Regions from separate parts of the Pseudoalteromonas sp. MIP2626 genome, predicted to be linked through region 4. Evidence: predicted binding sites of a transcription regulator. Region 4 holds the regulator's gene; each other region holds the start of a gene.
What was found. Region 4 encodes sigma-54, which starts transcription at its own class of promoters, with help from an activator protein. Its sites were predicted from a motif close to GTTGGCACGNNNNTNGNNT; they were not measured.
Positions count from the first base shown of each region.

Region 1 (8,108 bases), on a different contig from region 4:
GACCGTATTTTTTAATTGATGCATGTGCCATGAGAAGATCCTAAATTTTGATAACTAAAAATATTAATACAATGCCAGCAATTATAATGCCAAGCATTTTATATATATTTACTTATCGGCATTTAAGGTGGCAACTTAAGTAAATATTAGTGAATATTTTTATTATAAAGTGACTTTATTCTCTAATTTAAGTATTAAGCTTTGCGATTAACTTATTATGCGAATGTAGGGGTATTTACAACCTTAATACTTAATGGTTAATCCTTAAGTATTGTTGCTTTAATTAAAGTGTCTGTTTTTTGGCGTTAATGTCAAAAAGTCGCCACTAGTGCTTGCATACAATTTCAACTGGCTTACAATTTGATTAACAAAATAAATTAGTGAAATGAATGGCCAGCTAAATATGATCTTAATTTTAGATAATAATAACAATCGCTCGATAGGATTATATGCCTCACTTACTTTTATTGGTGAAGCGGTGCAATTACAAACGGAAGCCGACTTTGAGCAAGCGTGTAGTAAGTATCAAAGTAAAGAATGTATTGTAATATTAGGTGCACTGCAGGCGCTCGATCACGAAAGTTTAATTAAACGCTATCCTACGTTTCCTTTTTTGCTAATTGGCGAAACACTCAAGCCTTTACTGAGTATTGCTAATGTAGTGGGGCTGATTTGTGAGCCATTTAGCCACGAAATAACCACGCAACTATTACACGACTGCCAACAATATCAGCGCATGTTGCCTATTGAGCACAAACACAGTAAACCACACAATACTTTTGATGGCCTAGTAGGCGAAACATCTGCGGTTAAAGACCTGCGCTTTTTAATTGAGCAAGTAGCAAAAACCGATGCTAATGTACTTATTTTAGGTGAGTCGGGCACAGGTAAAGAGGTAGTGGCGCGTAACGTGCATTTATTATCTAAACGCCTTAAAGGGCCTTTTGTACCGGTTAACTGTGGTGCTATTCCGGGGGAGTTGCTCGAAAGCGAATTGTTTGGCCATGAAAAGGGTGCATTTACAGGGGCAATTTCTGCTCGTAAAGGGCGTTTTGAACTGGCGCAAGGCGGTACGCTATTTTTAGATGAAATAGGCGATATGCCGCTGCAAATGCAAGTTAAGTTGCTGCGCGTATTGCAAGAGCGCAGTTATGAGCGAGTAGGCGGCACTAAAGCGATTCAGGCTGATGTGCGCATTATTGCTGCAACCCATCGCAACCTCGAAACTATGATAGAGCAAGGCACGTTTCGTGAAGATTTATACTACCGATTAAACGTATTCCCCATTGAAAGCCCGTCGCTTACTCAGCGCGCCGATGACATACCGCTGTTATTAAAAGAGTTAATGCGCCGCGTTAATGAGCAAAGTGGCTCAACCGCTAAGTTTACTGAGCGCGCGGTCGAGAGTTTAAAAGAGCATAGTTGGCCGGGTAATATTCGCGAGCTTGCAAACTTAGTTGAGCGAATGGTGATAATGTTCCCAGAAAAAGTGGTAGATGTTCCTGATTTACCGGCTAAGTATCGTTATATTGAAGTTGAAGCCTATGAGCCGCAGTACCCAGAAGAGTTAATGGAGCGTGATGCCTTTAACGACATATTTAGCACCGACTTTAGCGATTATGACGATGAACCCGAACACTCTACAGCAGCAGATTCAGGCTTGTTACCCAGCGAAGGGATTGAGCTTAAAGAATATTTAGCCGAGCTAGAAATTAACTTAATTACTCAAGCATTAGAGCGCTTTGATTATGTAGTTGCCCGCGCCGCCGAAATACTCGGAGTACGCCGCACTACTTTGGTCGAAAAAATGAAAAAATATAACTTGTCTAGAGACTAAAAATTAAGGGCAGCTATCAGGTTTTAGGTGTCAGGGTTCAGGCTTTAGGTAAAAAATAACCAAGCACAGCGTTTAGCTTGCTGACGCGCGTACGTAGTGCGACTTAGTCTTAGTAACAATATTCGCTAAGAGGGTTAGAGACGCTGAGCTATAGAGACTTATAAATAGGTGTACTGTTCTTTTTTTGTGTTGTTATGCACAGCTCTTGGTGAAAATAAATTTCACTAAATGTAATAATTACAGAGGCTTGATTAAAAGCCTGAAATCAGACTGTTTGCCTAGCCCCTAGCCCCTAGCCCCTAGCCCCTAGCCCCTAGCCCCTAGCCCCTAGCCTCATAACTTCTTCTTTTCTAAAACAGTTATTACTGTGATCGTTAACCATACCGCAGGCTTGCATATGGGCGTATACGGTTGTTGGCCCTAAAAACTTAAAACCACGCTTTTTTAAATCTTTAGCAAATGCGCTTGAGGCAGTGGTAATTGCTGGGGTGTTGTCAGCAGAATTTAAATTACTTACTTGCGGCTTATTGCCAACAAACTGCCATTGATAGTTACTAAAACTGCCAAACTCTTGCTGAATTTTAATAAAGCATTTGGCGTTATTTACAGTAGCAGCAATTTTTAAGCGATTGCGCACAATACCCGCATCAAGCATTAGTTGCTCAATATCTTGATCGGTAAATGCTGCTACTTTGTGTACATCAAAATCGGCAAAAGCATTTTTATAACCATTACGCTTTTTTAAAATAGTGTACCAACTCAATCCTGCTTGCGCCGACTCCAGCGTTAAAAATTCAAACAGTTTTTTATCGTCATACACTGGCACTCCCCATTCGTTATCGTGGTATGCAACGTAGTCGGGTTTGCTGGTGTCGAGCCATGAGCAGCGAGATTGCTTGGTCATTATAGTTCCTTAGTTGCGGTGCTTTTATTTGCGCGTCATTTTAATGTCGCGTATTTTTACTGTGTAACTCAATGATATACATGGTAATAAAAGGTGGTATAAATTGTGCATTTAACCCTGTATCTGCATCAATTAGAGATTTGATTATGGCACTTGCTAGTGTGTTAAAACCACAGTTTATTTCTGCAAATCAGTATAACCCATGTTTACTTCAAGAGGAGTATATAGGGGAGTTAAGTGATCTGCGTAAACAGGCTAGTTGGCTTTCGCATTTAGTAGATACTATGCCCGCAGGAGTAATTGTGCTTGATGGTAAAGGCATGATAGCGAAAGCGAATCAAATTGCGATTGATATGCTTGGCGAGCCGCTTGAAGGCGAAAAGTGGTTTAGTGTTATTCAGCGCTCTTTTCGGCCTCAGCAAGATGATGGCCACGAAGTGTCTTTAAAAGACGGGCGCTTAATAAAACTTGATATTACTGCACTTGCCCCAGAGCCTGGGCAACTTATTTTAATGACAGACTTGAGCGAAACCCGCCGCTTACAAAAGCGGGTTGCGCATATGCAGCGCTTAAGTGCGCTGGGTAAAATGGTGGCATCTTTGGCGCACCAAGTACGTACGCCGCTGTCGGCGGCTATGCTTTATGCTGCTAATTTAGGTTCAAAACGCTTACCCGAAGCATCTCGCGATAACTTTCAAACAAAGTTAATGTCGCGTTTAAAAGATTTAGAAAACCAAGTAAACGACATGCTGCTATTTGCCAAAAGTGGCGACCAGCATGTGGTTGAGCAAGTGTCTATGCAGCAATTATTAAGCGAAGTGAAAACCGGTGCAGATGCCATGGTAACGCTTAATAACAGTGAGCTTGATGTAAGCTTACCTGAGCCCGACATTGCGATTTTAGGGAATAAAACCGCGCTTGCCAGTGCGATTCAAAACCTGATTCATAACAGTATTCAAATTATAGGTGCTGGGGCACAAGTGCAAGTAAGTGCAATGCGCGATTTGCAAACCCCAGATTTTGTACGCATTAGCGTGAGTGATAATGGCCCAGGTGTTGACCTACAGCAGGTAGATAAACTGTTTGAACCATTTTTTACCACTAGCAGCCAAGGCACAGGCTTAGGGTTGGCGGTTGTTAGCTCTGTTGCTAATGCGCACCAAGGGCGTATTGAGGTGACTAATAATGTACATGGCGGCGCTTGTTTTAACTTGTTATTGCCAATTAGCGCAGCATCTAAATTAGAGGAATCGTTATGAGTAATACTATTTTAGTTGTAGAGGACGACGCAGGGCTTCGCGAAGCATTAATAGATACTCTAGAAATGTCGGGTATTGAATGCGTTGCTGCCGACAGTGCAGAGCAGGCGATGTTACTACTAAAAAAAGAATCCTTTTCGTTAGTGGTGAGCGATGTGCAAATGGGCGCTATGAGCGGCCTAGATTTACTGCGCAGTATTAAATTAAATTACCCCGATTTACCGGTATTAATGATGACCGCCTACGCAACTATTGACGATGCGGTAGAGGCAATGCGCTTAGGCGCGATTGATTATATGGCCAAACCATTTGCACCCGAGGTGCTATTAAATATGGTGAGCCGCTATTTGCCCGAAAAACCTAAAGAAACCGACGGCCCTATTGTTGCCGACCCAACGAGTATTCAATTGCTGGAGCTTGCAAGCAGGGTAGCTAAATCAGACGCCAGTGTTATGGTGCTGGGGCCAAGTGGCTCGGGCAAAGAAGTATTAGCGCGGTTTATTCATGATAAATCAGCGCGTGCTGCAAAGCCCTTTGTGGCTATTAACTGTGCGGCGATTCCTGAAAACATGCTAGAAGCAACATTATTTGGCTACGAAAAAGGCGCGTTTACTGGCGCGATTCAGGCATGCCCAGGTAAGTTTGAGCAAGCACAGGGCGGTACAATTTTACTTGATGAAATTACCGAAATGGATTTAGGCTTACAAGTTAAACTACTGCGTGTATTACAAGAGCGTGAAGTTGAACGCTTAGGTAGCCGTAAAACGATTACGCTGGATGTACGCATACTCGCAACCAGTAACCGCGATTTAAAACAAGCGGTAGCGAATAATCAGTTTAGGGAAGATTTATATTATCGCCTTAACGTTTTTCCGCTAATGTGGCGGCCATTGTGCGAGCGCCCTGGCGATATAATTGTGTTGGCGAAGCACTTAATTGAACGCCATTTAATAAAAGCTAAGCAGCCGCTGGCTATTTTAGATAAGCAAGCTGAGCAAAAGCTCCTTAGCCATACATGGCCAGGTAATGTGCGTGAGCTTGATAACGTAATTCAGCGTGCGCTTATACTGCGCAGTGGTAACAGCATAGGTGAGCAAGCTATTTTTATTGAAAATTTAGCCCCAAGTAACTTTGTAGTAGAGCCAGCAATTAGTGAAAGTGCGTTAACTAGCGCCTATTACGATAGTAAAACAACAGCCGTTATTAATGACGAAAAGTCGGGTGATGAAAAGCTTGATGATCAAACACCGAATGAGCAAAAATCAGATTTACTCGCTCAAGATACAGGCAGTTATAAAGATGAGCTTAAAGATAAAGAGCATCGAATTATTTTAGAAACACTTGCGCGTTGCCAAGGCAAGCGTAAAGACGTAGCCGAAACTTTGGGTATTAGCCCGCGAACTTTACGTTATAAACTAGCGCAAATGCGCGACTTAGGTATTTCACTTCCTGCATAACCTTCAAAAAAGCCCTAAATTCAATACCTTGAATTTAGGGCTGTCAAAACTCTGACTAAGTAAAAACTAACTGTAACACCATGTATTTAAAGCTTTATTTATGTGGCACGTTTTGTGCTTTATTAACCTTAAGAGTTAACTGCATTGTTAGAGACAAATAATGAAAATTCAAAATAGCGCTGTATTTCAAGAAATGCAATCAATGGCCTTAGAAGCGGGCCGTAATAATCAAATTAATAAATTGCCTACGCAAGTTCAGTCTACGTCATCAGCACAATTTGGCGATATGCTTAGCAATGCGCTCAATACTGTGCATGAGTTACAGCAAGACACAGGTCAAAAAGTAAAAGCGGTTGAAATGGGCGACAGAAGCGTATCACTTGCTGAGGCAATGATTGCTTCGCAAAAGTCTTCTGTTGCATTTGAAGCGACCGTACAAGTGCGTAATAAACTTGTTGAAGCTTACAAAGAAATCATGAATATGCCTGTTTAATCAGGTAGTGGAGAATAATTGTGGCGCAATCTAATCAATCTACAGATCTTGCACTTGCTAGTGGCGGTATTGAGCAAAGCGATAGTGACGATCAACAAGAACAAAAGTCGGGCTATTTAAGTGCGTTAAGCGGTGTTGATGTATTGCGTCAAGTTACCCTTGTTATTGCACTGGCGATTTGTTTGGCAATTGCCATTTTTGTGATTATTTGGGCACGTCAGCCAGATATGCGCCCATTAGGTAAAATGCCCACCGAAGAGCTAATTCAAACGCTTGATTTTTTAGATGCGCAAAAAATAGATTATCAACTAGATGGCAATGTAGTGTCGGTTGATGAAAGCGAATACCAAAATATAAAATTACTAATGACTCGCGAAGGCTTGGATCAAGGTCCTACTTCTGGTTCAGACATAATAATGCAAGACATGGGCTTTGGTGTAAGCCAGCGCTTAGAGCGCGAGCGCCTAAAGCATGGCCGAGAGCAACAACTTGCCCGCACTATAGAAGAGCTAAATAACATCACTCGCGCCAAGGTGCTGTTAGCTATTCCAAAAGAAAACGTATTTGCCCGCAGAGAGAAAAAACCATCAGCAACGGTCGTACTTACGCTTAAACGCGGACGCTCGCTTAACAGCGAAGAAGTAGACTCTGTGGTGGATATGATAGCCTCAGCAGTGCAAGGATTAGAGCCTGCACGTGTAACGGTTACCGATCAAAATGGCCGTTTATTAAATTCGGGCTCACAAAGCTCACTTTCTGCGCGTTCTCGTAAAGAGTACGACCTAGAGCGTAAGCGCGAGCAAGAATACCTAGAAAAAATTGATAGCATTTTAATCCCTATTGTTGGTTTGAGTAATTACACTGCGCAAGTTGATTTGAGTATGGACTTTAGCTCATTAGAAGAAACGCAAAAACGTTATAACCCAGACCTACCAGCGGTAAGAAGCGAAACCACGTTTGAGGAAAACAACATAGGCGGCTTAGCTGTGGGTATTCCTGGCGCGTTAAGTAATCAGCCTCCGGTAAATTCAGATATTCCAGAAGTAGCAGGCCAAGGCGGCGCAGGAAGTGCTACTTCACCGAGTCGTACGCATAAAGAAGCCACGCGTAACTATGAGCTCGATACTACTATTTCGCATAAGCGCCAACAAAGCGGCACGATTCGCAGAATTAGTGTATCGGTAGCGGTTGATTATTTGCCAACAGTGGGCGAAAACGGTGAAACCACCATGACCCCGCGCTCGGTTGAGGCACTGTCAAATATTCGACGTTTATTACAAGGTGGTGTTGGCTTTGATATACAGCGCGGCGATGCCCTAGAAGTAGTAACAGTTCCCTTTGTACGAGAAGCCGTAGATATGAGTTTTGAAGTACCTTTATGGGAACAAGACTGGTTTATGAAAATAGTACGCTTAGTACTGGCTGCATTGGTTATTATTGTGTTGATTATGGCTGTAGTTAAACCTATGCTAAAACGCTTAATTTACCCAGACAGCACGCTTGATGAGTACGATGAAGATGCACTTAGCTCAGGGGTTGATATTGGCGATAATAGCTTAGATATGCTAAATAAAGACTTTGATTCTGCTTCAGTTGGCTTCTCAAGCGATGGTACACTGCAGCTACCCGATTTACATGGTGACGAAGACTTACTTAAAGCCGTACGTGCCCTTGTAGCTAATGAACCAGAACTATCATCACAAGTAGTGAAAGCGTGGTTAACAGAAGATGACTGATCAAAACCAAAAACAACTCCCAGCAGCTTTCGATGTTGATAAGCTAGATGGCGTAGATAAAGCGGCCATACTGCTATTAAGTTTATCTGAAGAAGATGCAGCGCAAATACTCAAACACTTAGAGCCCAAACAGGTGCAAAAAGTGGGTATGGCGATGGCCGGTTTGCAGGATCTATCGCAAGCTAAAATAAGCGCAGTACATAATTTATTTATAGAGCAAATTCAAAGCTTTAGTACAATTGGTTTTCAATCAGAAGACTTTATTAAAAAAGCGCTTACTGCTGCATTAGGTGAAGATAAAGCCGCTAGCTTAATTGACCAAATAGTAATGGGATCGGGCGCTAAAGGACTTGATTCGTTAAAGTGGATGGACTCGAAACAAGTAGCTAACATTATTCGTAATGAGCATCCGCAAATTCAAA
Region 1 covers NZ_JAATTW010000005.1:70,864-78,971, forward strand. Annotated here, with positions in the region: gene fliS (flagellar export chaperone FliS) at 1-31, opposite strand, end outside; gene HC000_RS04990 (sigma-54 dependent transcriptional regulator) at 404-1,837, shown strand; gene HC000_RS04995 (DNA-3-methyladenine glycosylase I) at 2,151-2,741, opposite strand; gene HC000_RS05000 (ATP-binding protein) at 2,888-4,000, shown strand; gene HC000_RS05005 (sigma-54 dependent transcriptional regulator) at 3,997-5,457, shown strand; gene fliE (flagellar hook-basal body complex protein FliE) at 5,618-5,950, shown strand; gene fliF (flagellar basal-body MS-ring/collar protein FliF) at 5,971-7,686, shown strand; gene fliG (flagellar motor switch protein FliG) at 7,679-8,108, shown strand, end outside.
Region 1: the regulator sigma-54 is predicted to act here: its motif matches at 5,559-5,577, upstream of fliE (flagellar hook-basal body complex protein FliE).

Region 2 (8,108 bases), on a different contig from region 4:
GCGGCAGAAGGCGGTACTCAAAGCCTATTACCTTATTTAAAAACATTACTACCCAGTAATGAAGGTTACTTAGCTGATTTATACTTAAAAGTACGCCGCGATCCAAGTGCTGCAGCCGGATTATACAGATACAAAAATAAGTCGGTTAAAGAAGGGCAAATTGCTCTTTATGGTGTAAAGCGTTTAATTTGGCGCGATAAAGAGCTTGCTTTAAAAGCATGGGAAAAGCTAGAGCAAATATTTACTTACAGCGATGCAGCTAAAGCAGATGTGTATTATACCTTTGCACTGTCGCTTGCTTCCAGCGGACATAAACAAGCAAGCTTTTGGCTAAACAAAGTGCCAAAAGCTCGCCAAGACAGCAAACTAATTCAGTGGCAACTCGGTAATATGCTTAAAACCCAAGACTGGGAGGGTATTGCAGCCTTTTTTACTGGTAAAGATAACTTAAGTCTTGGCCAGCAATACTGGTTAGCGTACAGCTACGCAAAACGTGGTGAGCAACAAAAAGCAGACGCTATTTGGAAAACAGTAGCAGCTAATCGCGATTATTATGGTTTTTTAGCCGCGGCACGATTAGGGTTACCGGTTGATTTAAATAACCAACCTTTAGTTGTTGATCAGGCGCTTGTTAATAAAGTAAAAAATGCCCCGGGCTACAAACGTGCGAAAGCTTTTTATGAGCTTGAGCGCTTTACCTCGGCACGTCGCGAATGGAATTACCTAACAAACACCTCGAGTGACGAAGAAAAGTTAGCTGCTTCAATACTCTCCACAGAGCTGGGTTGGCATGACAGCACTATTTTTACACTGGCAAAAATAAAAGCGTGGGATAACGTAGAGCAGCGTTTTCCGTTTGCGTTTCAAGATGTATTTGAGCGCTACAGTAAGCGCAGTAAAATAGACGTGGCGTGGAGTATTGCCATTGCGCGCCGTGAAAGCTCATTTGCCCCCGATGCACGTTCATCAGCAAATGCGCGAGGGTTAATGCAGTTATTGCCCAGTACTGCCGATTACGTAAATAAAGGCAGTGTGTCGAGCCGCCGCTTATATCAACCACAAACAAATATAAGATTAGGTACGCGCTATTTGCAGTATTTAAAAAAGAAAAACCACGGCAATGAAATATTGGCAACGGCTTCATATAACGCAGGGTATCATCGTATTAAACGCTGGTTACCAGATGAAGCTATTCCAGCAGAGCTATGGATTGAATTGATCCCGTATAGAGAAACTCGCGATTATGTTAAAAACGTATTTGCCTACAGGCAGGTTTATCATACGCGTTTACACCGCGAGGGAAATATACTGGCGCCGCTACTCGAAATGAAAATGGGCGGATAATTAATAAAGGTAAGGGGATGCTAATCAGGTTAGATGTTCCCCTTATTTTGAGCGCTTTGGGTATGGATTATGTGTGTGGTAGACTCAAAGCAAGTTAAATACAACAGATGGGTTTATTATGGATAAATTAGCCGTTTTATACGCCGAACATATTGCAACACTGCAACAACGTACTCGTACAATTTGTGAACGTGAAGGGTTAGAGGGATTAGTTATTCACTCGGGCCAAGCTAAGCGTCAGTTTTTAGATGATATGTATTATCCATTTAAAGTTAATCCACACTTTAAAGCTTGGTTACCAGTACTAGACAATCCACATTGCTGGATTGTGGTAAATGGTAGCGACAAGCCTAAACTTATTTTTTATCGTCCGGTTGATTTTTGGCATAAAGTGCCAGATGAGCCGCGCGATTTTTGGGCTGAGTATTTTGACATTGAATTGTTATTACAGCCCGATCAGGTTGAAAAGCTATTGCCCTACGACAAAGCTAACTACGCTTATGTGGGCGAATACTTAGAAGTAGCACAAGCACTAGGCTTTAGTGTTATGAATCCTGAGCCGGTACTAAATTACTTTCATTACCACCGCGCTTATAAAACCCAATATGAGCTTGAATGTTTACGTAACGCCAACCGTATTGCAGTAGATGGCCACAAAGCTGCCCGCGATACCTTTTTTAATGGTGGCAGTGAGTTTGATATTCAGCAAGCTTACTTAATGGCAACTCGCCAAAGTGAAAACGAAATGCCTTATGGCAACATTGTGGCGCTAAACGAAAACTGCGCCATTTTGCACTACACGCACTTTGAGGCAAAAGCACCGCAGCAACACAACTCATTTTTAATAGATGCAGGCGCTAATTTTAATGGCTATGCGGCAGATATTACCCGTACGTATGACTTTAAAAAACAAGGCGAATTTGCAGAGCTAGTGCAAGCAATGACTGCAGCGCAAATAGAGTTAGGTACGGGGTTAAAACCCGGCATGCTTTATGGTGATTTACATGTTGAGTGTCACAATAGAGTTGCACAAATACTTAGCGACTTTGATATTGTTAAGCTACCGGCTGAGGAAATAGTTGAACGTAAAATTACCTCTACCTTCTTCCCACATGGTTTAGGGCATCACCTAGGTTTACAAGTGCACGACATGGGTGGTTTTATGGCTGATGAAATGGGCGCACAACAAGCAGCTCCAGAGGGACATCCATTTTTGCGTTGTACTCGCATAATTGAAAAAAACCAAGTGTTTACTATTGAGCCTGGGCTATACTTTATCGACTCTTTGCTAGGCGATTTAGCACAAACCGATAATAAACAGTTTATTAATTGGCAAAAGGTAGAGTCGTTTAAGCCTTATGGTGGTATTCGTATTGAAGATAACATCATAGTACACGAAGATAGCCTTGAGAATATGACACGAAATTTAGCGCTAGATTAATCACGCGTTAGACTAGCTGTATTATAAAGAGGGGCCTGTTGGCCCCATTTTTTGGTTTATAACTTGGTTCATCAACGAATGTCAGAATATAAATACCCAGCAGCAGATGTTTTTCATCAAGAAGAGATTAAAAAAAGCACCTTTATTGTGCATATTGCACATACCCCAGATTTAAGTTCAGCTAAAGCGTTTATAAAAAGTATTGAAACTAAGTATGCCGATGCACGGCATAATTGCTGGGCTCACGTAGCGGGTAAACCAGGAGGAAGCCATGTGTATGGGTTTTCAGATGATGGTGAGCCAAATGGCACCGCCGGTAAACCCATGTTAAATGTGCTTATGGGCTCAGGGCTTGGTGAAGTTACCGCTGTGGTTACGCGTTATTTTGGTGGTATAAAGCTAGGTACAGGCGGTTTAGTACGTGCTTATGGAGGCACATTAAATAATGCATTAGCTAACTTATCAACGATAAATAAAGTGCCAAGTATTGAGCTAATTGGTAGTAGTGAATACAGTATGCAAGGCGTTATTGAGCAACTATTAAAAACGAAGTATCAAGTGCTTAACATCGATAAGCAATTTACTGCTAATATTGAATGGGTTATTACTATTGATAGCCGCCAAGCGACGCAAGCAATTCAAGATATTTTTGATTTAAGCCACGGCGCGGTTGAGTTAACCATTAAAGAGTAAGACAATATCTTACTCGTTAAACTTACTAATAATAAAAGCGATACGCTAAATGCAATTTCGTACCATTATAAAAATCCTTGGGCAACTTGTTGCACTGTTTAGTATTACCATGGTGCCTCCGGCAATCGTGTCTTTAATTTATAAAGACGGTGGTGGTGTTCCTTTTGTTTTGGCTTTTATTTTTAGTGTCACTATTGGCTTAATGGCTTATTACCCTAACCGCCACGAAGATGGCGATTTAAAAGCGCGGGAAGGGTTTTTAATTGTTGTGTTATTTTGGTTGGTACTTGGCGCGTTTGCATCCTTACCGCTGATATTTTTACAAGAGCCAAACCTATCACTGGCTGATGCGGTATTTGAAGCGTTTTCGGGGTTAACCACCACCGGAGCAACGGTACTAACCGGTATAGAGTACTTGCCTAAATCGGTATTATTTTATCGCCAACAACTACAGTGGTTTGGCGGTATGGGGATCATTGTATTGGCGGTTGCTATTTTACCTATGCTAGGGGTTGGTGGTATGCAGCTATATCGCGCCGAAATACCAGGGCCAGTAAAAGACTCTAAAATGACCCCGCGAATTGCCGACACCGCAAAGCACCTTTGGTATATATATGTGTCAATTACACTTGCGTGTACCTTGGCATATTGGATTGCAGGCATGGATTGGTTTGACGCAATAAGCCATGCGTTCTCAACGGTCGCCATTGGTGGGTTTTCTACTTATGATGCCTCTATGGGGCATTTTGATAGCCCAGTAATTAACTTTATTTGTGTGTTCTTTTTAATTATTGCAGCCATTAACTTTTCACTGCATTACGCTGCGGTAGCAAGTAGAAATATCAGTGTTTATATTCGCGACCCTGAGTTTAAAGTGTTTTTATGTATTCAGTTAGCGCTGGTGGTGATTTGCTTTACCGTGCTTTCGTCTCATGAAGTGTATGCCAATGGCGATGAAACACTCGACCAAGCGCTATTTCATGCTGTTTCAATTAGCAGTACGGCAGGATTTGCCACCGATAACTTTTCGGCTTGGCCATTATTTTTACCAATACTGCTTATATTTTCGAGCTTTATAGGTGGCTGTGCGGGCTCTACCGGTGGCGGTATGAAAGTGGTGCGCGTATTCTTACTATACTTACAAGGCGTGCGAGAGCTTAATAGGCTAGTGCATCCTCGGGCTATATATTCTATCAAGTTAGGCAGCAAAGCGTTGCCAGACAAAGTAGTAGAAGCTGTATGGGGGTTTTTCTCAGCGTACGCATTGGTGTTTATAATTATTATGCTAGCGCTGATGGGAACCGGTATGGATAACATTACAGCATTTTCTGCTACTGCAGCGTGTTTAAATAACCTTGGCCCGGGCTTAGGAGATGTTGCATCGCACTATGGGTCTATTAGTGATGGTGCTAAATGGTTGCTTACCATTGCTATGGTATTTGGCCGTTTAGAAATATTTACTTTATTAGTGCTGTTTACGCCTACATTTTGGCGCGGATAATTTAATTGTTAGTTTATAAATAGTATTAGGGAAAAGGATATGCCAACAACTAACCTAGAAAAGTTACACCAAATAATGTCTGGTGCCATGGTTGATCTTGAAATTTTAACACCAACAGCCAGCAAGCGTGTAAAAACAGAGTTTATAGGTTTGCTCGAAAATCGATTTATTATTTTAAACTATCCGAGCTCAAAGCGCCTGCCTACAGCAAGCGACTACCTGCACGATGGGGTAATGGTGGTAGTAAGAGCACTAATAGAGGGAAGTGGTGGGCAGGTTATCGCTTTTCGTCAGCAAATAATGTCAGTTGCATCTCATCCCGCACGCTTACTTTTTATTAATTACCCAAAGCAAGTGCAGTTATTCGATTTACGCTCGCAAACTCGTATACCTACCTTATTATCGGCCAAGCTAAAACTTAGTGATGACAGGATACTCGACGGGGTAATTAAAGATATTTCGCTAACGGGCGTAAAGTTTGATCTTAAAGACAAAGCCCAGGCCGAAAACATTAAAGGGATGCAATGCTCAATCATCCTCGATAGCAGTAATAAGCAAGTTAAAGACTTTCAGGGAGAAATTTGTAGCGTGAAAGAACACGTTCAAGGTGCTTACTGTGGAATAAAGCTATTAGCCAGCGAAGAAGAAATGAAAAGCTTTATGGGGGATCACTTTATTGACCCTTCAATACTCCAATCAGAAACCGAGTAACTGTACATTTCGCTATTTTGCAACAAAATAGCGATTTATTAAATTTAATTTTAAATAACGCATACCTGCATTGATAAAAATAAAATAATCGATAAAAAACAATTATTTATAAAAATAAAAGCTATTGGTTATTTTCATTTCAAAAATTATTCAGCTGTAACCGAGTTGAATACCCCAGCTAAACAGTCTCCTTACAGTGTGTATTTATAATCTGTGGCGTTTTTTGCTTTTTGTAAGGCATTGAATTTGTTCGAACTTATTTTTTGGGCTTAAAGTGTGTTGCAAAAGGGCAACAAAAACAGACGGTTAATTATCACCTTTAAGTGCATGTTACCTTTAACTAATTGAAGTTATTGATGTTTTAAATGTTGGCATCGAAGTTGTAATAGTTAAGCTGTATTGCATTAAACGTGATTTAAAGTGAAGCACTTAATCGCAGTTAACATAAACTTTGAAGGAAGATTGATTATGAAAACATTAAATAAAACGTTAGCACTTATCGCTCTAGCATCGTCATCAGCCGCTTTTGCAGCAAGTGATTTTGATACCCTTGATGTAGATGGTAATGGCGCAATTAGTCAAAGCGAAGCTGCTGTTGATGCAGAGTTAATGAGTATTTTCTCAGAGCTTGATACTGACCAAAACGGTGAGTTATCAAAAGAAGAATTTTCTAAAGCATAAGCAAAATGCAAGGTTGATAAAATTCTGTGTTGCCAAAGACAACCTAAGTAAGCAAGGGAGCTTATGAAAAAGAATAACAAGGAAAGTATAAACCTTAGTATATCTAATTTTTTGATAAAGCATTGAATAACATAGTAAAGGATTAAATTATGAAACAGTTAAATAAAGCACTCGCACTTATCGCTCTAGCATCGTCATCAGCCGCTTTTGCAGCAAGTGATTTTGATACCCTTGATGTAGATGGTAATGGCGCAATTAGCCAAAGTGAAGCGTCGGTAGATTCCGATTTAATCGCACAATTTGCAGAGTTAGATACAGATGGTAACGGTGAGCTTTCTAAAGCAGAGTTTGCTAACTACTAATTACTTTTTCGGTTATTTTTCACAGCCAGGGATTTCTGAGAAGGACCTCTCATTTTTAGGAGATTATTATGAAAGTATTAAATACATCACTTGCGATTTTAGTTTTAGCGTCTTCAGCAGCAGCCTATGCAGTAGTGGATTTTGCCTCTTTTGATACCAACGGCGATGGTGTTATTTCTCAGCAAGAAGCTGCGGCAAATACACAGTTAGTAAAAATATTTGATCAGCTAGATACTGACGGTAATGGCGAACTTTCTAAAGAAGAGTTTGCCAAAGTACAATAAAGCTTTAGTACCCTATATTAAAAAAGCAGCTTAACTAAGCTGCTTTTTTGTGTTTAAAGTACCAACAATGTACTGCTATAAAAATATAGCGCTCACCTGAAATAGTTTTTCTACAATATTAATGTGCTTTTTATCAATTAAGAACATGATGACATGGTCGCCCGACATAATAATGGTATCGTCGTGGGCAATAAGCACGTCGTCGTTACGTACTACAGCACCAATAGTAGTACCTGCTGGGAGTTTTATATCCCTTACAGTTCGGCCAACTACTTTAGATGTATTTTCATCACCATGGGCAACAGCTTCAATAGCTTCAGCTGCACCTTTGCGTAGTGAATATACGTTAACGATATCGCCGCGGCGAACATGAGTAAGTAATGCCGAAATAGTGGCTTCTTGTGGTGAAATTGCAATATCAATATCGCCGCCTTGTACTAAGTCAACGTATGCACTGCGTTGAATAAGTACCATGGTTTTTTGTGCGCCCATACGTTTTGCTAGCATGGCCGACATTATATTTACTTCATCATCGTTGGTTACCGCAATAAACACATCAACCTGATCTATATGCTCTTCTGACAATAGCTCTTGGTCTGACGCATCTCCGCAAAAAACAATCGTGTTGTCGAGCATTTCAGAGAGTTGCTCGGCGCGCTCTTTGCTGCGCTCAATTAATTTTACACTGTGATTTTTTTCCAGTGAGCGCGCTAGGCCTGCGCCTATATTACCGCCACCAGCAATCATAATGTTTTTATATGAACGCTCTAACCTTTGGAGTTCGTTCATAACGGCGCGGATGTGTTTAGTGGCTGCTATAAAAAACACTTCATCATCGGCTTCAATAATTGTTGTGCCTAGAGGTTTTATCGCTTTTCCTTGGCGATAAATAGCGGCTACACGAGTTTCCACATTGGGAATATGCTGTTTAAGCGTAGATAGCGCATAACCTACTAATAAACCGCCATAGTAAGCTTTTACAGCAACCAAAGAGAGCATGCCATCGGCAAACTGCAGCACTTGCAATGCGCCTGGGTAGTCTATTAAGCGGCGAATGTACTTAGTTACTAATGCCTCAGGAGCAATATAGT
Region 2 covers NZ_JAATTW010000019.1:11,322-19,429, reverse strand. Annotated here, with positions in the region: gene HC000_RS09850 (transglycosylase SLT domain-containing protein) at 1-1,344, shown strand, start outside; gene pepQ (Xaa-Pro dipeptidase) at 1,463-2,785, shown strand; gene HC000_RS09840 (YigZ family protein) at 2,864-3,478, shown strand; gene HC000_RS09835 (TrkH family potassium uptake protein) at 3,528-4,979, shown strand; gene HC000_RS09830 (flagellar brake protein) at 5,019-5,690, shown strand; gene HC000_RS09825 (EF-hand domain-containing protein) at 6,159-6,371, shown strand; gene HC000_RS09820 (calmodulin) at 6,521-6,733, shown strand; gene HC000_RS09815 (EF-hand domain-containing protein) at 6,802-7,017, shown strand; gene trkA (Trk system potassium transporter TrkA) at 7,093-8,108, opposite strand, start outside.
Region 2: the regulator sigma-54 is predicted to act here: its motif matches at 6,058-6,076, upstream of HC000_RS09825 (EF-hand domain-containing protein).

Region 3 (8,108 bases), on a different contig from region 4:
ATACCGGTATTGCAACCGACTACACAGTGGCTGAAACCTTTTTAGCCAATGCTAAACAGCACCTAACTAAAGCAGGTAAGTTGAATATTGTTGCTAATAGCTTTTTAAAATACCCGCCAATTTTAGAAGCACAATTTGATAACTATCACACCGTGTTTAAAAATAATAAGTTTGCCGTTTACAGCAGTTAATAATGCTCATGTTTGAGCACCTCACGTGCTCAAACTTATTTATAAAATTAATTACCCTCCTGAATTTTTACCGCTTAGCAATAATAGTCAAAATATTGAGGGGAATAGTAAAATCAAGTATTTGACCTTTTTATAACAAATAAATAAGGGTAGGGTACGAGAACTATTTCAAGCCGTCTATCTGCTGGCAAACCTGTTAAGTAATATCCAAGTAAACTCTGAGCGTAAAACAGCTTTTATAGTTAAAGTAAAAACGACACTCACCAACAACACCACAGCTTAAATAACGTACTGATTAATTATAAGCATGCTCTTGAATTTTAACTTTATGACCTCATTAATAGAGCATTCGTTATTCAACTATATTATTTAGTGAATTAACTGCTTAAAGTTAAATATTTTCTGAACTTTAATGCTTTTAAGATATCACATACATTGATGAAAGGTTGGAAAGTGATATAATTTCGTTTTGAATTAGTCTGATTATTTTAAGTATCTTTACCTGATTGATGGATGTATCAATTACTAAAGGGAAATGGCTTTGACTTTAATAATTCAAAATATGCATCCAATTTTAAAGATCAATTAAACAGTAGCTTTACTCTATACCTTTTAAGTAGGCTGTGCGGATCCTGCTGTTTTTCTCTAATTGTTTTTACTTGTTAACAATTAGATATAATCCTATACTCTTTTAGTAATCGGTTTATAAAACTATACCGGTTTTTTTTATAAATAAAACACACCAAAAGGTTAATTAAAAATGCAAACGCCAGTCATTCTGATAGTAGAGGATGAAGACGTAACTAGACTAAACCTCGTTAGTTTATTTGAAGCTGAAGGTTACAAAGTTATTGAAGCCATTGATGGCGATGACATGCATGATAAGCTTACAAATAATGACGACGTCAATCTTGTAGTTATGGATATCAATCTACCGGGTAAAAACGGGCTAATTTTAGCACGTGAGTTACGCCAAAAACGCAAAGTCGGTCTTATTTTCTTAACAGGCCGTGACAATGATGTAGATCGTATTTTAGGCCTAGAAATTGGTGCTGATGACTATATTACTAAACCGTTTAATCCTCGCGAATTAACTATTCGTGCGCGTAATTTAATTACTCGTACTGCCCTAGGTGGTGAAGAGTCTGCACTTGAAACAAATGGTGTAATTACGTTTAACGGTTGGGAACTTGACGAAAACAGTCGCTGTCTTACTTCTCCAGGTGGAGACGCAAAACGTCTACCTAAAGGCGAATACAGAGCACTGCGTTTAATGCTTGACTCTCCAGGTCGTATTTTTAGCCGTGAGCAATTAATTAAACACATGACTGGCCGTGAGCTACGTGCAAACGATAGAACAGTTGATGTTACAATTCGTCGTATTCGTAAGCACTTTGAAAGCGACAACTCAACAACTGAGTTGATCAGCACCATTCATGGTGAAGGTTATCGCTTCATTGGTAAAATCGACAGCTAATTAGTTACTCTAATTGCTGTAAGAATAAATGAAGGGCATGTTGTCCTTCATTTATTTTGTCTGCTAAAACATCTAACCACTGCTTTAATACCTCGTCAGATTCATTCAGCGCACCATACTCCATTACTTTTGCATGTAATTGCACATCATTTAAGCCTACAGATCCCGCAGCACCTTTAAGCTTATGTGCAACTGATTTATATTCTTCTCTGTCGCCTGAGTTTAACGAGGTAAGTAACTCTTGCTGATACTGGGGATTGAGTTTTTCAAATAACTGACTACTGCGTTTAAACACCACCAAACCCATTGAGTTTACAAAGTCTTCTATAGTTTCAACATCAAGTAAATGTGCATTAATGTCAGCAAGCGCTGCTGCACTTACTTTTAATTGTGGCTCATTACTTCTTGTTTGTTTTATACCAAATAAATCAGCTAATATTTTATCTAGTTTTACCGTATTGATAGGCTTAGCGAGCGCTCCTTGGATTAAAATCCCCTCTAGCTCTTGCTCTGCACTGCGCACATTTGCGGTAAGCGCTACAATAGGTAATTTATCAAAATGGCTATCGGCTCTTATTTGCCTTGCTACTTCATCACCGTTTATATCGGGTAACTGCATATCAAGTAAGATCAAATCTAAATCGTCTTCAGTTTCTACAAAAGACAATGCATCTTCGCCGGTCTCAGCCCAAATAACTTCATGACCACGCTGTTCAAGTAAGTTAGTCGCAATTTCGGCATTTAACGGCACATCTTCTACTAACAGTATATTTAAGCTGCGTCCTACATAACTATTCTCAGTGGGTGCGCTACATAAAATTAACGGTATTTCTACTATAAAGCAGCTCCCCTCGCCTTCGGTACTATTAACCGAAATAATCCCCTGCATTGCATCAACTAAGGCTTTGGTTACTGCTAAGCCAATGCCAGAACCAATAGCATTGGTGCCTTTAAGATCTGGCGCTTTATAATACATATCAAAAATACGAGAGAGCTGTTCGGCTGGTATGCCTTCTCCGGTGTCTGATATTTTCATGGTAAGCCAAGGGCCATCATCTCGATTTTCACGAATACAGGTGAGGGTTACACTGCCCTTATGAGTAAATTTAACCGCATTATTTATTAAGTTCCAAACAACTTGGCGAAGTCGGGTTGGATCTAGTTGCGCATAAATATCTAGCATGCCTAAGCGTTTAATATCAAAAGAAAGATCTTTTTGTTCAGCAATTAGGCCTGCAAAGTTAACCACATCATTAATAAAGTCAGATACGTTTATAGCATTAGTTGCAATATCTAACTGCTCTCTGTCTATTTTGTCTAAATCTATAATGTCGTTAAATATATTACCTAGTGTTTCGGCACTCGAAAACACCGTATTACACCAACTACGCTGCTGTTTATTAAGCTCTGTATCTAGCAACATACGTGTTAAACCAACAATGCCATTAAGTGGTGTACGCAACTCATGGCTCAAAGTGGCAATAAACTTACCTTTATCTTTGTAGGCTGTTTCAAGTGCTTCTGCAGCCTCTTTACGACTCGTAATATCACGGCCAAATGCAAGTAAACCTATGTACTCACCTTTATCGTTAATAAATGGCAATTTACGTAATTCAAACCAACGCGTTTCGCCGCCCACATCGTATTGAACATCTATAGTTAATGCTTGATGAGTTTGCTCTACCTGTTTATCGGTTTTTAAAACTTCAGATAAAAATTGATTAGGAAATATTTGTTCAGCACTCTTACCGATTAATTCGTCACTGGTTTTACCCATTACTTCTTCAAACATTTTATTACAGCCAGCAAACACACCGTTGTTGTCGCGGTAATAAAATAAATCGGGGGAGGAGTCTACTATTGAGCGCTGTAGCATACTTTGCTGGGCAAGCTCTTGTTGTGTTTTTTTACGCTCAGCAATTTCTTTTCTTAGCTCTTCTATTGCCCGGTGCTTGGCATGGAACGCCATTTTACGCTCATCAATTTCTACATTTAAGCGATTTATATTATCTTTTAATGTTTGATTGAGTAGCTGTTCTTGTTTTGTCGCACTGTCTAAATATGCATAGGAGGCATCTAGTTGCCTGATTGAATTTATTAGCACGCTTATAACCAGAGGCGATACCACAGAGGTAAAAAATACCACTGCCAATATATCAACAAGATTAACTTCTCCAACGGCAACATAATAAAACATACTTGATAAAACAAGCGAAACTGCCAATAACAAAGCATAGCAAATGGCTGCAGTTTTAAACTCACCAAACCGAGTTATTAAACTAGAAAGAACTCGAGCCCAAGGGCTCAAAGAAGAATCGGTCATATATCAGTGTTTCTCTTAGCTTAATTACAAAAAGGTTTAAATTGCATGTTATGGTTAATTTTAGCATTTTCTATCAGCTATTTTCATGTTGTGCGATAAAAACTCTAATATTTATTGTTTGAATCATTAGCTGGCTACAACTCATCATTCCAGCAATAAATTATTTAGTGTAAAATGCGGCGCTTTATTATTGCTAATAACGAGTAACACACCATGCAAACTAATATGCCCGATATAGCTAACACGGCTCCCGCCTTACAAACTGGTACATTAGACTGGGTGGGAATGGGTGAAATTGAACTGCCATTTATTTTTGAGTCGCATGGCATAACGCCAGTTACTGTTAATGCTAAAGCCCGCGCTTTTGTAAACTTACACAAAGAAGATGCAAAAGGCATTCATATGTCGCGCTTATTTTTAGCGCTCGACACGCTCTCTACTGAGCAGCAAGTTAATCCTCAAACATTAGCTCAAGCGCTCGATTTTTTTATTAGTAGCCACGAAGGCTTAAGTGATAAAGCACTTATAGAATTTAAGTTTGAATTACCACTGCGCCGTAAATCGTTATTAAGCGGCAAGGCTGGCTGGAAAAGCTACCCCGTTATATTAACCAGCACAATTGAACAAGGTGTTATTAATTACGAGCTAAGTGTTGATGTAACCTATTCATCAACTTGCCCATGTTCAGCGGCACTTGCGCGTCAGCTGATACAAAATGCATTTGCCGAAAAATTCAGTCAAGAAACCCTCAGTCAAAAAGAAGCACTAGAATGGCTAGGTACTACGCAAGGTATTGTAGCCACCCCACACTCGCAGCGCTCAATTGCTAATGTAAAAGTAAAGCTCGACAGTAATATTACTCAATTTGACGTAGTTAATTTAATTAACACGATTGAAGATGAATTAAAAACGCCAGTACAAGCGGCAGTGAAACGTGAAGATGAACAAGAGTTTGCCCGCCTAAATGGTCAAAATTTAATGTTTTGTGAAGATGCTGCTCGTAAAATTAAAGCGCTACTAGAAACACAACAATACTGTGATTACTGGTTACAAATAAATCATTACGAATCGCTGCATGCGCACGACGCAATCGCTATTGCAGTTAAAGGCGTTGCTGGCGGTTATAGAGCTTAAGTTCTTATTTTGCAGTATTCAATATCCATACGGAAACATACTACTTAACCAACTAATTTAGGCACGTTAATTGCTTTACTTAAGCAGTGTCAATTTGTTGTTATGGAGTTACCGTATGGAATTCGCTTTATTATCAATTTTAGTATTAGTTGTTGGGGCCTCTGTTGTTGCGTCAAAGTTTAACGATGATGGCGGAAACCCTTATCCTTTTACCCGCAAGCAAAATGTATTTACTCAAGTAGAAAGTGCTTTTTTAAATTTATTAGAACGCGCAGTGGGCGATCAGTATAAAATTGTTAGTCGTGTAAAACTAATCGACGTGATTGATTGCAAACAAGGTTTATCGGCAAAGTCTAAGCGTGCAGCAATGGCTAAAGCTAAAAATAAACAGCTTGATTTTGTGCTAGTCGATAAAGAAAAAATGACCATAGTGGCAGCCGTAGACTTAGTAAACAATGCCAATAAAGATGGCCATAAAGCACAACGCGACTGGTTTGTTAATGGCGCATTAGAGGCCGCTGGCATCCCGCATATTCGTATGAAAGTAAAATCAGGCTATCGCCCAAGTGAAGTACGCGACGCTATTATGTTTAAACTTGGTAAACCTGCGGCTACGCAAACAGCTCGCCCTATTCGTACCCGAGTTCAAAAACCAGCGGTACTATCACCTTCTCAAGCTAAAGCGCACTCTACAGCACTAGCCGAAATTTAACGTAAATAACATAATAAAAAGCGAGCAAAGTAAAACTGCTCGCTTTTTTGTTTTTTAGCGCTAACTTCACGTATAATCAGCGCATTCAAACTCAGGAACTTAACACTATGAATGTTGGTATTATTGGCGCAATGGAGCCAGAAGTTAAAATTTTGCGCGAAGCAATGCAAAATCCACAAACTTTAACTAAAGCTGGTTTTACTTTTTATACCGGTGAATTAGCAGGTAACACAGTAACATTGGTTCAATCTGGTATTGGTAAAGTAGCATCAACTATTGCAACTACATTACTTATTGACAACTTCGCCCCTGATTGCGTAATTAACACCGGCTCTGCCGGCGGCTTTGATCCGTCATTAAATGTGGGCGATGTAGTTATTTCGTCAGAAGTTCGTCATCATGATGTTGATGTAACTGCCTTTGGTTACGAAATAGGTCAAGTACCACAAATGCCAGCAGGTTTTGCAGCACACCCTAAATTAGTGGCTGCTGCAGAGCAAACTATTGCGCAAATTAGTGACGTAAAAACCTTAGTTGGTTTAATTTGTACCGGCGACATATTTATGTGTGACCCAATACGCATTGAAAAAGCCCGTAGCGACTTTCCTACAATGCTTGCAGTAGAAATGGAAGGGGCATCAATTGCGCAAACCTGTCATACACTTAATACACCGTTTGTGGTTATTCGCTCGATGTCAGATATTGCCGGCAAAGAGTCGCCGCATTCGTTTGAAGAATACCTAGAAACAGCATCAATCAATTCATCTAAAATGGTAGTGGCGTTACTTGAAAAGCTAACGGCAGTTTCACTGTAAATGCTCAGCAATATGGTTCAAAATCACTTGGACTTTATTGTGTTTATAATGGCGCTCCTTGCTGAGCGCTTTTTACCACTTGTTAGTTGGTATCATCCTAACACTGCTTTAACGGCTATTTTTAGCGCTATTGGTAAGCGTATTTATAAAGTAGCAGAACCCAATAGCTATCAATATTTAGCCGCAACCCTTGCCAGTACACTTATTTTAAGTGTGGTACTTATTATTATTGTATTACTACTGGAATTTGCATTTTACCCTGAATTACTCGCCGGACTTATTTTATATTTATGCCTTGAGAGTAAAGCTATTGATAAAAAAGCACTACGCATTGCTAAGCTTACCAAACAAAACCAAAAATCTGCCGCCCGTGAGCTATTAAAGCCATTAGTAGCCCGAGACGTTACTAAACTCTCTGGTGCAGGCATAATTAAAGCCTTAATAGAGAGCCTAATATTACGTACTGCAAGATATTACTTTGTGGTGATATTTGTTTTTTTAGTACTTGGCCCTATTGCAGCGCTTGCCTATCGATTACTTACTTTAATTGAGCAGGCATGGCGCAGTAACATTAAACCCAACAGCCCTTTTTTAAAGCCGCTTAAAATTACCTTGTTTATTATTGAATTTATTCCTATGCGCTTATTGGCACTGACTATTGCAGCCAGTAAAGCGAGCAAGCTAAGCATGCATTATATAAAGCATTATGGCAGGCACTTTTATCAAACTAATACTGGGTGGCTTTTAAGCACTTGCTCTGCATCATTAGGCGTACAACTAGGCGGGCCTGCAGTGTATTTTGGCGAACGTTTTAACAAAATGCGTATTGGTACCGAACGCCTCCCTATTGCTGAGGACGTGCCGGTTACTATTAATAGACTAAATCAAGCGCGGGTATTTTGGTTACTGGTCGTTGTTTGCATAGAGATACTTAAAAACATTTAGCTAAGGGCGAGTTACACACCTATTATTAAAAATACAAAAAATATAAGCACAAAAAAACCAGCCGTGGCTGGTTTTTAGCGTTTTACCGTTTAGCTTTACGCTACAGTAATATTTGCAAACTTACGCTTACCTACTTGGTAAATAGCCGTACTGCCTTTTGCTATTTCAAGTTTAGTGTCTGTAATTTTATCTTCGCCGTTGAGCTTAACTGCACCTTGCTTAATCATGCGCATTGCTTCTGATGTACTAGCAACTAAGTTAGCTTCTTTAAGCAAGTTAGCAATTAAAATGCTGTCTTGCTCAATGGTTACTGTTAGTTCAGGTATTTCATCCGGCAGAGCTTTTTTCTGAAAGCGCTGAATAAAGTCATCATGAGCTGCTTGTGCATCGGCTTCACTATGAAAGCGCGCAATAAGCTCTTTTGCTAACTCAATTTTAATATCACGAGGATTTGTACCTTGCTCTACACGCTCTTTTTGCGCGTTAATACCAGCAATCGACAGCCCGCTTA
Region 3 covers NZ_JAATTW010000022.1:25,109-33,216, forward strand. Annotated here, with positions in the region: gene HC000_RS10750 (methyltransferase) at 1-191, shown strand, start outside; gene arcA (two-component system response regulator ArcA) at 952-1,668, shown strand; gene arcB (aerobic respiration two-component sensor histidine kinase ArcB) at 1,673-3,991, opposite strand; gene folE2 (GTP cyclohydrolase FolE2) at 4,205-5,125, shown strand; gene HC000_RS10770 (DUF2726 domain-containing protein) at 5,241-5,837, shown strand; gene mtnN (5'-methylthioadenosine/S-adenosylhomocysteine nucleosidase) at 5,945-6,652, shown strand; gene HC000_RS10780 (cobalamin biosynthesis protein) at 6,653-7,597, shown strand; gene tyrS (tyrosine--tRNA ligase) at 7,693-8,108, opposite strand, start outside.
Region 3: the regulator sigma-54 is predicted to act here: its motif matches at 5,183-5,201, upstream of HC000_RS10770 (DUF2726 domain-containing protein).

Region 4 (8,108 bases):
GCAGCATATTTATCAAGGTCAAGAAAACAAGCTTATTGCCTACCAAGAACTTAAAAACAAGCTTAATTTGAGCGATGAGCAAATTGCTTATATTGGTGATGATGGCCCAGATATGCCTGTTATGGAGTTAGTTGGCTTTGCAGTAGCAGTAAACGACGCGCACCCACTAATTAAACGCTTAGCACATTACACTACGCAAATGCCGGGTGGTTTTGGTGCAGTAAGAGAGCTAACCGACTTACTTATGCTTGAAAACAATAAACCATTAACTAGCCAAGGCACCAGTTCATGAATATAGCGCGCATAGTCTTAAGCGTTTTATTCATCACCTGTATGGTTTGGCTTTGGTACCCTTATTTTACTCAGGTAAATACGGTTGCTAAAGCCGACTCAGAAGTAATAGCTAAACCCGATTACACCGCCATTGAGCTAAAACAAACAGCTTTTGACGAAAACGGTGAAATTAGCCATAAAGTAACTGCGGTTAAAACGGAGCTTTACGAGCAGCTAGGATTTACCTTATTCGAAAAACCTACTTTCATATTGTACGACGACAGACAAAAAACGTGGCGTATCAATGCTGATGAAGCAACACTTTACGATGAAAGACAATTAATTTTAGAGGGTAATGTAACTGCCCAAAACTTAATTGATGGCGCAATGATAGACAAAATTACCGCCGACAATATTCAAGTAGATATAATGCTACTCACTATGCGCAGCGAACAGCCCGTTATTATAACTGGACCGAATTTAAAGATCACCGGTAAAGGCCTTGAAGCCAATTTAACAACCGAGGTGATAAAACTAATTAACCATACGCGAACACTATATTATGACCAATAACCTTGCAAAAATACTTATTATTCCATCGCTTATACTTGTATTTAATAGTAATGCGGCAGAGCAAAGTACTTCCCCATTAGCTAATCAAATTTCTATTAGTGCTGACCGCCAAGAAGGCCAACTAAAAGAAAACGTTGGTATTTTTGAGAAAAACGTCGAGATAATTCACGGTAATCGTCGTATCACCGCCGATCGTTTAGAAGTACATAAGCGCGACGAACTTGGCGATAATAAACAACTATTAATTGCCACGGGCAGTCCTGCATATTTTGAAGAAAAGCAAGCAGATGGTACTGTCATGAGCGCCAGCGCTAACGAAGTACGTTACGATGTAGCGAAACGTTTTTTAACCCTAGTAGGAGATGCAAACATTTCTCAAGCTGGGCAAAAAATTACGGCTAAAAGCATCACCTACGATATAGAGCAACAGCTTATAAGTGCTGAAAAAGATGAAAACTCAACTGATCGGGTACACACTATTTTAGTGCCTGTAGACGTAAAAAAAGAACAAAAACTCAATAAAGGTCAGCCATGAGTACATTAAAAGCAGAGCTATTAGCAAAAAGCTATAAAGGCCGTGAAGTTGTTAAAAATGTAGGACTTGAAGTAAAAGCTGGTAGCATTGTTGGTTTACTTGGCCCAAATGGCGCAGGTAAAACCACTACCTTTTACATGATTGTAGGCTTAGTACCTAGCGACAAAGGTAAAATATTAATTGATGATAACGATATTACCTTACTTCCTATGCACAGCCGTGCTCGTTTAGGTATTGGTTATTTACCACAAGAATCTTCTATTTTTAGAAAGCTCACTGTGTATCAAAATTTAATGGCTATTTTAGAAACGCGTAAGCAACTAAATAAACAAGCCAGGGAAGAAACCCTAAATAGTTTATTGGACGAATTTAGCCTGCAACATATTCGCGACAGCTTAGGTATGGCGCTATCTGGTGGTGAACGTCGCCGCGTAGAAATAGCACGTGCTTTAGCTGCAGATCCTAAATTTATATTGCTTGATGAGCCCTTTGCTGGCGTGGATCCTATTTCAGTACTCGATATTAAAAAAATTATAGAACACCTTAAAAATCGTGGTATTGGCGTACTAATTACCGACCACAATGTAAGGGAAACCCTTGATGTTTGTGAAAAAGCCTACATTGTTTCTCATGGGGAGCTAATTGCATCTGGTACTCCTGAATTTGTATTAAACGATAAAACAGTACGTGATGTTTATTTAGGCGAGCAGTTCAAACTGTAATATTTATGTTATTACTATAAGCATCTGCTAAGATTAATCATATCAATTTATAAGGATTGTTAGAGATAAATGAGGCAATCATTACAGCTGCGCATGGGCCAGCAACTTACAATGACTCCGCAACTGCAACAGGCTATTCGCTTATTGCAGCTTAGTACCTTGGATCTCCAGCAAGAAATACAAGAAGCACTTGATAGCAACCCATTACTTGAAGTTGATGAACAAGATTACACGGAAGAATCAGCAGGTAAAAACGAGCAAAAAGCAGATGACATTACTGTTAGCGCCTCTGCTGACGACACCCCAAGCGAGTATGAGCAAGATAGCGGTGAAGCACTAAATAAAGACACCATAAGCGACGACATGGCCATGGATGTATCATGGGATGAATATATGAGCGCAGCGCCTGCCTCTTCATCAGGGCCAATGCCTGAAGATGAATCTATTTATCAAGGTGCATCAACCGAAACCCTGCATGAATACTTAATGTGGCAATTACAGCTCACCCCTTTTAGCCCTACCGACGAAGCTATTGCCATAGCTATCGTTGAAGCCGTAGATGACTCTGGTATTTTAACCCTCAGTTGCGAAGACCTTTTAGCAAGCTTTAACCAAGAAACTGACGACGAACACGAAGTAGAACTAGATGAAATAGAAGCAGTGCTAAAGCGCATTCAATTATTTGATCCTGTTGGTATTGCAGCTCGCAGCTTGCAAGAATGCTTATGCATTCAATTAAATCAATTTGATAAAGACACCCCTTATATTAACGAAACAAAAATGGTGTTAACTGATCATATCGATTTACTCGCTGCTCGCGACTATCGTACGTTAATGAAAAAAACTAAGCTCAAAGAAGAAGAGCTTAAAGAAATAATGACACTTATTCATACGCTTAATCCTAAGCCTGCGGATACTATTGTCAGAGAAGAGTCTGAATACGTTATACCTGACGTGTCTGTTAAAAAAATAAAAGGCCGCTGGGTGGTAGAGCTAAACCCAGATAGCATGCCAAAAATACGTGTTAACAGCCAATATGCGGCTATGTCTCGTACAGTAAAATCCAGCGGTGACAGCCAATTTATTCGCTCGCACTTACAAGAAGCTAAATGGTTTATTAAAAGCCTAGAAAGTAGAAACGAAACACTCCTGAAAGTAACTAATTGTATTGTTAAGCAGCAACAAGCGTTTTTTGAACATGGCCCAGAAGCCATGAAACCTATGGTATTAAACGATGTTGCCGAAATAGTTGAAATGCACGAGTCGACTATTTCACGGGTCACTACGCAAAAATATATGCACACTCCACGTGGCATTTTTGAGCTTAAGTACTTTTTTTCAAGCCATGTAAGCACCGAAAATGGTGGCGAATGTTCATCAACTGCCATACGTGCCCTGATTAAAAAGTTGATAGCTGCAGAAAACTTAGCCAAACCATTGAGTGATAGCAAGATTGCAGATATATTGGCTGAGCAAGGAATTAAAGTAGCTAGACGGACAATTGCAAAATATCGCGAATCTCTGGCTATTCCCCCGTCGAATCAACGTAAAAGCTTGATTTAAGACGTACAACAAAGAGGAAAATGCTGATGCAACTAAACTTAACTGGTCGTCATGTAGACATTACAGACTCATTAAGAGACTATGTAAATAATAAATTTGCAAAGCTGCAAAGACACTCAGATCACATAACTAATGTGCATGTTATTCTCGATGTAGAAAAATTAAGTCAAAAAGCTGAAGCAACAATTTTTGTAAGTGGCGCTGAGCTATTTGCATCGACCGAACACCAAGATATGTACGCTGCCATTGACTCGTTGATTGACAAACTCGATCGTCAAGTAATTAAACACAAAGAGAAGTTTGCTCGACACTAACACTATGAAATTAAGCTCACTTATATGCCAGGACTGCAGCAAAGCTGTGGTCCTTTTTAATAGTAAAAAAAGAATTTTAGAATTCATCAGTGAACTCGCGCATAAAAAAATGCCGTATTTACCTCAGCAAGATATTCTCACTGCTTTATTGGCAAGAGAAAAGCTAGGTAGTACCGGTATTGGCCGAGGAATAGCAATTCCACATGGCCGTATGAGCGGGGCACAAGAGCCTCTTGCCTTAATTTTAATAAGCGAAACCGCTATTAATTTTGATGCAATTGATAATCGTCCAGTTGATATTTTTGTTGCGCTTATAGTGCCCGATGGCGATAACCAGCAGCACTTGAAAACACTAGCCACAATAGCTGATAAACTAAACGATAAAGAGTTTTGTAAGCAATTGCGTGCGGCAAAGTCTGATGAAGCGTTATACCAAGTTATTTTGGATCAATCCTAGTTACTAATAAAGGGGTGGTAAATGGAATTAATTATTATAAGTGGCCGATCAGGTTCTGGTAAGTCAGTTGCTTTACGTGTTGTAGAAGATTTAGGTTACTATTGTGTAGATAATATTCCGGTAAATTTGCTGCCTTCATTAGTGCGCAGTGTCTCTGATAACTACGATAAAATAGCCGTTAGTATAGACGTGCGTAACCTGCCTAAAGATCAGCAGCAGTTTAACGATATTCTTGAGTACTTGCCCGACTTTGCTAAACCAACGTTATTTTATTTAGATAGCGACGATCAAACGTTAATCCGCCGTTATTCAGAAACGCGTCGTTTGCACCCGCTTTCGATTGATTCGCTACCGCTAGATTTAGCAATAAAAAAGGAAAAAGAATTACTCGATGTACTCGTAACGCGGGCTGATCATGTCATTGATACAACCGATTTAAGTGTGCATCAACTTGCTGAATCTATGCGTGAAACCATACTCGGTAAAAAAGACAAACAGCTTATCATTACCTTTGAGTCGTTTGGCTTTAAGCATGGTATTCCCAAAGGTGCTGATTATGTTTTTGATGCGCGTTTTTTACCAAACCCACACTGGGAACCGGAGCTCAAGCCTTTAACTGGATTAGATCAACCAGTAAAAGATTATTTAGCTAGTCATAGTATTGTGCAAAAATTCACTTGGCAAATTCAAACCTTTGTACAAACGTGGTTACCACACCTAGAGCGTAATAATCGCAGTTATTTAACCATTGCTATTGGTTGTACTGGTGGTCAGCACCGCTCAGTTTATTTAGCGCAAACAATTGGTGAAAGCTTTGCTATGTCTCACCCTAATGTAAAAATTCGCCATCGCGAGCAAGAAAAATAATTCAATTTAAATAATCATCTGTTCAGCTTAAGTAGAGTATCTTATGCGCTTAGAAAATACATTTTTAATAAAAAACAAGCTAGGCCTGCATGCTAGAGCTGCTACCGTATTAGCACAATTAGCGGTACAATTTGACGCATCTATTACCTTATTTCAAGATGAAAAAGAAGCCGCTGGCGATAGCGTACTGGCTTTAATGTTACTAGAAAGTAGCCAAGGTAAAGAAGTAAAAGTAGTGTGCGAAGGACCCGATGCAGAGCATGCTTTACATGCCGTTGGCCAATTAATAGCGCAGCGCTTTAACGAACAAGAATAGTAGGCACTTTATTTAAACCAAGTAAACGAGCTAAAATATAGGGTTAGTGAAACCTTAAGCTAGTTTGGCTAAAAAAAGTAAGATAAACTGAACGAAGTTAATGACTAACTTCTTCCCTAACGTTATAAAAATAAATTAAGGACGCCAATGCCCGAAACTTTCGAACAAGACTACCCACTACAACAATTACAACAAGTGACCAAGTCACTCAATAGTGGTCAGTTTGTTCAAGTTAGGCGCATGCTGGCAAAAACAGCTCCTTGTGATACCGCACTTTTACTAGAATCATCACCACATAAAGTTCGCCGCCTGCTCTGGCAATTAGTTGATCCAGATGTACAAGGTGATGTCCTTGAAGAACTCTCTGAAGATGTACGTTTAGGCATTATTGCCCAAATGGAACCTAAGCACATTGCTGCTGCCACTGAAGACATGGGCCACGATGACTTAGGTGAAGTACTGCGAAGCCTGCCTGACACGGTTTATAAAGACGTAGTTAGCGCCATGGACATTCAAGATAGAGAACGTGCTACGCAAGCACTCTCCTATCAGGAACGCTCTGCTGGCGCGCTGATGAACACAGATACAGTAACCATTCGCCCTGATGTAACCCTAGATGTGGTACTGCGTTACATTCGTCTGCGCGGCGAACTCCCTGAGGGTACCGACGACCTTTACGTTGTCGATAAGCATAACTGTTTTTTAGGCGCTTTATCGTTAAGTACCTTACTAACCAATTCGCCCGAAAAAATTGTTCACGACCTAATGGATGAAGACTGTGAGTCTATTCCTATTTCGATGGATGAAAGCGAAGTGGCGCAGTTATTTGAACGTCATAACTGGATATCAGCCCCAGTAGTTGACGACAACGCCCAGCTACTTGGCCGTGTTACTATCGATGACATTGTTGATGTAATTCGTGAAGACGCAGAGCATCACTTATTAGGTTTAGCGGGTCTTGATGATGAAGAAGATACCTTTGCACCGGTTTTAAAAAGCTCAAAAAAACGCTCTGTTTGGCTAGGTGTTAACTTATTAACGGCTCTGGCAGCCGCTTTTGTTGCCAGTTTTTTTGAAGGCACTTTAGCAATACTGCCTATTTTAGCCGTGCTTAACGGCATTGTCCCCTCAATGGGTGGGGTGGCCGGTAGCCAGTCATTAACCTTGGTTATTCGTGGTATAGCAGTGGGTCATATTAACCAAACTAACCAACGTTTTGTAATGATAAAAGAGCTCGCCATTGGTGCATTAAACGGTATTTTATGGGCTGTTTTAATTGCCAGTGTTATAGCCCTATGGCAATGGGACTTAATGCTTGGCGCGGTACTGGCGTTTGCAATGTTTATGAACTTAGTTGTTGCGGGTGTGGCGGGTGCGTGTATTCCTATAATACTTAAACGTATGAAAATAGACCCTGCACTTGCTGGCAGTGTAATACTCACTACAGTAACCGATATAGTAGGTATATTTGCCTTTTTAGGCACCGCAACTTGGTTGCTGGTTTAATAAATAAACCAGCGCACATTACTGTGTAAATACGCGCTGGTTAAAAGTAACTTTTACGCAATATAATTTAACCAGCGTTCAGGTTATCTAGTCTTCTTTATTGATTGTAGAGCCATCGACTCCTTCTTGCTTTGACGATTGTGTATTTACTTTATTACTTATTATTGCATCGAGGTTTTCGCCACCTTTAACCCCAAAATCTAAACTGCGTATTGGGAATGGAATACGAATATCAGCCTCATTTAGTGCTTGCTGTACTGCCACAACACCTTTGTGGCGTACTGTCATAAAGTCTGGCTCACCAGGGTATTTAATCCAAAACCACAATAATAAATTAATACTACTGTCGCCAAAACTCTCTGCGTATACGGCCGTTTCATCTTGGCGTATTACAAACTCAAATTGATTAATTTTATCCACAATAACGTTTGCGGCTTTTTCTATGTCTTCTGTTAATGAAATTCTTACCGGCACTTCTATGCGTCTAACGCCTAGCGTGCTGTAGTTTCGCAATACATTTCTAAATAGTATTTTATTAGGCACTAGTATTTGCTGCCCATAAAAGCTCTCTATTAGTGTATTACGCAGGTTTATTGAATGCACAGAGCCAAACACATCATCAGTTTTTATTACATCACCTGGTTTAAATGGCTTACGAATACCCATAGCAATACCTGCTATTAAGTTTTCGGTCATATCTTGAAATGCAAAACCAATCGCTAAACCAACAATACCGGCACCAGCTAGTAATGACGTTACCGTGCCTTTTAAGCCCATAAAATCCAGTGCTATAAACACTCCTACACTTAATATCAGCACTTTAAATATAGAAGCCATTAAATCAGCTATCTGTTTTGAATCGAGGGAGCGGCGTAATAAATTTTTCATTAAGTTACCGGCAAAGCGAGCCAGCATAGAAAATAGAATGACAATAATAACTGCCACAATAAAATTAGGAATATGGCTTATAACGACATCAAAC
Region 4 covers NZ_JAATTW010000003.1:134,305-142,412, reverse strand. Annotated here, with positions in the region: gene kdsC (3-deoxy-manno-octulosonate-8-phosphatase KdsC) at 1-292, shown strand, start outside; gene lptC (LPS export ABC transporter periplasmic protein LptC) at 289-846, shown strand; gene lptA (lipopolysaccharide transport periplasmic protein LptA) at 836-1,381, shown strand; gene lptB (LPS export ABC transporter ATP-binding protein) at 1,378-2,103, shown strand; gene HC000_RS03440 (RNA polymerase factor sigma-54) at 2,173-3,666, shown strand; gene hpf (ribosome hibernation promoting factor) at 3,693-3,980, shown strand; gene ptsN (PTS IIA-like nitrogen regulatory protein PtsN) at 3,985-4,437, shown strand; gene rapZ (RNase adapter RapZ) at 4,459-5,304, shown strand; gene HC000_RS03420 (HPr family phosphocarrier protein) at 5,348-5,620, shown strand; gene mgtE (magnesium transporter) at 5,768-7,126, shown strand; gene HC000_RS03410 (mechanosensitive ion channel family protein) at 7,214-8,108, opposite strand, start outside.